Regions from separate parts of the Limnospira sp. PMC 1279.21 genome, predicted to be linked through region 2. Evidence: riboswitches for the same ligand, from Rfam matches in the RefSeq annotation. Region 2 holds a riboswitch; the other holds the start of a gene.
The links. A riboswitch is a leader RNA that binds a small molecule or an ion and turns the genes downstream of it on or off. The one in region 2 is predicted to bind cobalamin.

Region 1 (2,207 bases), on a different contig from region 2:
CAAGCAGCGATCGCCACTTGATTTGACTCAATTTCCGCGAAGCCTAATAAAGATAGTTTCGGCAATAATTGGCTGATTTGTTGATGGGGAATATCTGGCATTATAATTGTTTGCCAAGGGGTTAATCTTAACTCGGCATTACCAAAGGTTTCTGAAAGTTCGACTAATCCTAACCATTGTTGTGCATTAATTTGTCCTAGGTGTAATGATATCCCAATATAACACAATTCGGCGTTTTTTTGGGGATAAATTCCTAAATGATGATAGGGTTGGCTGGGGGTAGGTTCAGCGGACAATATCGGCAAGGGCTGGGTTAGTTGGCTGTTGACTTGCTGGATATATGTATCTAATCCTAGATGGTCAATTAGCTGTTTCATCCGAGGCTTTTTCCCGGTATCTAAGGGGTTGTTTCGGACATACTCCCCATAGACATTAATAAGGGTAGCGACTACAGATAAACATTGTTCTGGCGTGATGACAAGTTGGGTATTATATAGCTTTTTATCTCCGGCGATCGCCAACTGAAAATTAATGCTATTATTCCCATCATCTACCGAGATCGCATTAAGCTGAATCTGATTATATCGATGTTCCCAAGCCACCGGAGAACGGATACCAATTCCCACAGTCCCCCCCCCATCAACTCCGATGCTAAACTTAGGACTAAGTTCGCCAATTAACGGGTGATTTTGAATCAGATTATCCAGGGCTTTAATCAGGGGACGAGTATCAATTAACTCCTGGCTATCAATTCCCGCCGTCGGACTACCCATAATATTGCGTAGGTGGTCTATGTGGGGATTTTGAGCAGCTAAATTTAATTTTTGCAGCATCTCAAAAACGGCGCTAGTTGGTGGTTTTTGCACTCCCCGAATTTGTAAATTAGCGCGATTAGTTACTTGTAGCGTCCCTCCCCACTCCGTTAATAAATCACCCAATAATTTACCCTGTTTACTATTAATTAATCCGCCCGGAGTCCGAATGCGGATTAAAAAACCATCCTGGGCGTGGGTTCCATAAAATAGACCCGGACAAACATTTGCTTTAACTAACCAATTCATGGTGATTTGTTTCTCCATGCGACGCAGAGAATGAGCCGCAAAATTAGCTGATTTTGACAACTCATCAATAACTTGTAGTTGGCATTCTGACTCAGAAAATTGTATTACAGTTGCGGCACAGTGTCGGAATCTCACCGAACTTTCCCAACGACAAGCCCAAATACTATATCATGAATACTGGTATTTTAACTATAAATCATGGTCAGCAGGGATTTTTCCCACAAATGGTTATCAATTGTAGGAATTGGGGAAGATGGGTTAGAAGGGTTAAGCGCCACGGCGCGATCGCTTTTATCTATGGCTTCAGTAGTTGTCGGTGGTCAACGTCATTTAGCAATGTTACCCCCGGAGGATAAACGAGAAAAACTCCTCTGGACTTCTCCTCTGGATGAGTCGATCGCAGAAATTATCCGCCGCCGTGGTCAACCCGTCTGTGTTTTAGCTAGTGGCGATCCGATGTGGTATGGTATTGGCGTTACCCTTACCCGTCGCCTACCCCTTGAGGAAATTACTATAATTCCTTCTCCCTCTACATTTAGCCTAATTTGTAGTCGTTTGGGTTGGTCTGTAACCGATGTAGAAACCCTGAGTTTATGTGGTCGTCCCCTGGCTTTATTAAATCGGGTAATTTATGGGGGTGCGCGTCTGTTAATTTTAAGTGCTAATCGTCGCACTCCCGCCGCCGTGGCTGAACTCCTAACACATCAAGGATTTGGTGATAGTTTAATCGTGGTGTTGGAACATTTGGGAGGCAAAAAAGAGAGACAAATTTCGGGTATCGCTTCCTCTTGGGATGTTGACGAAGTGGCTGATTTAAATGCGATCGCCGTAGAGTGTATTAGTTCTAATCCCGTTAACTTTTCCCCTAGTTTCCCGGGACTTCCTGACAGCGCCTACCACCACGACGGACAGTTAACTAAACAGGAGGTCCGAGCGATTACTCTCAGTCGATTATCTCCCCTACCGGGACAACTTTTATGGGATGTCGGTGCAGGTTGTGGGTCCATTGGTATTGAGTGGATGAGAAGCGATCGCCGTTGTCAAAGTATCGCCATAGAACAGCATCCCAGACGCTTAGAATATATTGCTGATAATGCCACAGCTTTAGGGACTCCAGACCTGAAAATAATAGCCGGAAAAGCACCC
Region 2 (2,207 bases):
AAGCGATCGCCTACCTTCGCCTCGGACAAAGCAAAGGTTCCCGGAATTGATGATTCGCCCACTACAACCAATGATTCTGGTGATTCACTTATGGTGCGAGCATGACCAGTGTTGTCTTTGAGGTAAGTAAATCCTGACCAGCTTGAGCCACCATCAAAGCCGTTCACGGATACATCGGCACAGTAGTTATCATTGTCCATAATCTATTGGCTCTCTGTTGAGCTAATTGAGAATTAATTTTAATTAATACCATGTAACTAAGTAAAAATCCCATTGTTAATAAATTTTTAATAAACCCCCTTGTTTGGAAAAAGCACAAAATTATACTACAAAAATTAATTTTGTCAACCCCTTGCAATATTTGTTTGCAGTGTGTTACATTTGTTTACAAGAAGTCAGAGAGGCAAAAATACTATGGTTCGTGGACAAATTATGGAAGAAGGTGGACGCGCAAATGTTTACGCGATCGAACCCCAAGTATATGTAGAGGAAGCGCAACAATTCGGTTTCAACAAATACGCAGAGAAACTCAACGGACGACTAGCTATGATCGGGTTTATATCCGCCCTAGCCTTAGAAGCATTAACCGGACATGGTGTAATTGGCTGGTTAACTAGCCTGTAAAACCCAGATTTTGTCAACCTATAATTCAGTAGCATTTCGGAGACTTGTATGAAAACAGATTTTAACTTTCCTAACAAATACTTAATCAGACCTGTAATCTTTCGACCGGACTTTAACAGTACCTCAGAAGTAATTACAGCTAACCAAGCCTGGTCTTTATTCTTCACAGGTGGTCAGGAAGACAAAGCCCTTGGTTATAATGCAGAATACGGCAGGTTTTTTACAAATTTACTGATGGCGATCGCCGTTAGTGGCGCTATTGGGGCTTTGATTTTCACTAACTTAGTCTAAGTCATCAAATTTACCTATCTCTCCCTATTCACTAATAACAAACCGTCCCTGTTTAGAAATAAGCAGGGACTTTTTTGGTTTTTCCCCGAATTCGCCCAACCTGTGATAAGATATTCGCGATATCGGTTCTAAGGGAAATCAGCCTTTAGAGGAAAGGGGGAAAGTCCGGTGTAAGTCCGGCGCTGTCCCGCGACTGTGATGGGACTCTGTTAGTCTCTCAGTCAGAATGCCCGCCGATAAGTAACCTATTGTTGATTCATCTGCGAGGTATGGATGATGGTTGATTTAGTATTTTCACAATCTAAATATCATAGCGATCGCCCATCTAAACTCTAGGAAAATCTCAACATTTATAGATAGCAAATCGCTATAATTTCGGAGGAGTCAAAAAACCGTGCATAAAATTCCTGTAACCATTATCACCGGATTTTTAGGGGCTGGAAAAACCACCCTGATCCGCCATTTACTGCAAAATAACCAAGGTCGTCGGATCGCGGTATTAGTCAATGAATTTGGCGAAGTAGGTATTGATGGCGAAATCCTCAAATCTTGCCAAGTTTGTGACGAAGAAGAAACGGAAACTAATATCATCGAATTAGCGAATGGTTGTCTGTGTTGCACCGTCCAGGAAGAGTTTTTGCCGACTATGCAAGAACTACTTAAACGCCAAGATGCGATTGATTCGATATTAATAGAAACCTCTGGTTTGGCTTTACCAAAGCCACTGGTTCAAGCCTTCCGATGGCCGGAAATTCGCACCAAAGCGACGGTAGATGGTGTGATTACGGTAGTTGATAGTGAAGCCCTAGCCAATGGTCAACTGGTGGGAGATTTAGAGGCTTTAGAAAAGCAGCGTCAAGCGGATGAAACTTTGGAACATGAAACACCAATCGAGGAGTTATTTGAAGACCAGTTAGCTTGTGCTGATTTGGTACTTTTGACGAAAGGCGATCGCATTGATGAAGAGTCTCAGCAGCGGGTTCAGCAATGGCTAAAACAGGAGTTAACCCCAGGAGTGCAGACGGTTTCCTGTCAGCAAGGTAAAATTTCCGCTGACATATTATTAGGCTTTAATGCAGCGGTAGAAGACCATCTGGACAGTCGCCCAAGTCACCATGACCAGGAAGAGGAACACGAACACGATGATGATATCAATGCTGTGCATTTAGTCTTAGATCCAGTCAGGGACTCCGCCAGTTTAGTCAATCAACTAAAGGCGATCGCCCAGCAGTGGGAAATCTACCGCATCAAAGGTTTTATAGCCGTAGCAAATAAACCCATGCGGATGGTAG

Region 1: linked by a shared signal. The riboswitch ahead of cobG (precorrin-3B synthase) and the one ahead of cobW (cobalamin biosynthesis protein CobW) in region 2 are both predicted to bind cobalamin.

The regions. Positions count from the first base shown of each region.
Region 1 covers NZ_JARPLU010000053.1:23,049-25,255, reverse strand. Annotated here, with positions in the region: gene cobG (precorrin-3B synthase) at 1-1,121, opposite strand, end outside; cobalamin riboswitch at 1,120-1,244, opposite strand; gene cbiE (precorrin-6y C5,15-methyltransferase (decarboxylating) subunit CbiE) at 1,260-2,207, shown strand, end outside.
Region 2 covers NZ_JARPLU010000052.1:6,645-8,851, forward strand. Annotated here, with positions in the region: gene P5683_RS10230 (FeoA family protein) at 1-200, opposite strand, end outside; gene P5683_RS10235 (chlorophyll a/b-binding protein) at 415-624, shown strand; gene P5683_RS10240 (hypothetical protein) at 673-915, shown strand; cobalamin riboswitch at 1,022-1,168, shown strand; gene cobW (cobalamin biosynthesis protein CobW) at 1,310-2,207, shown strand, end outside.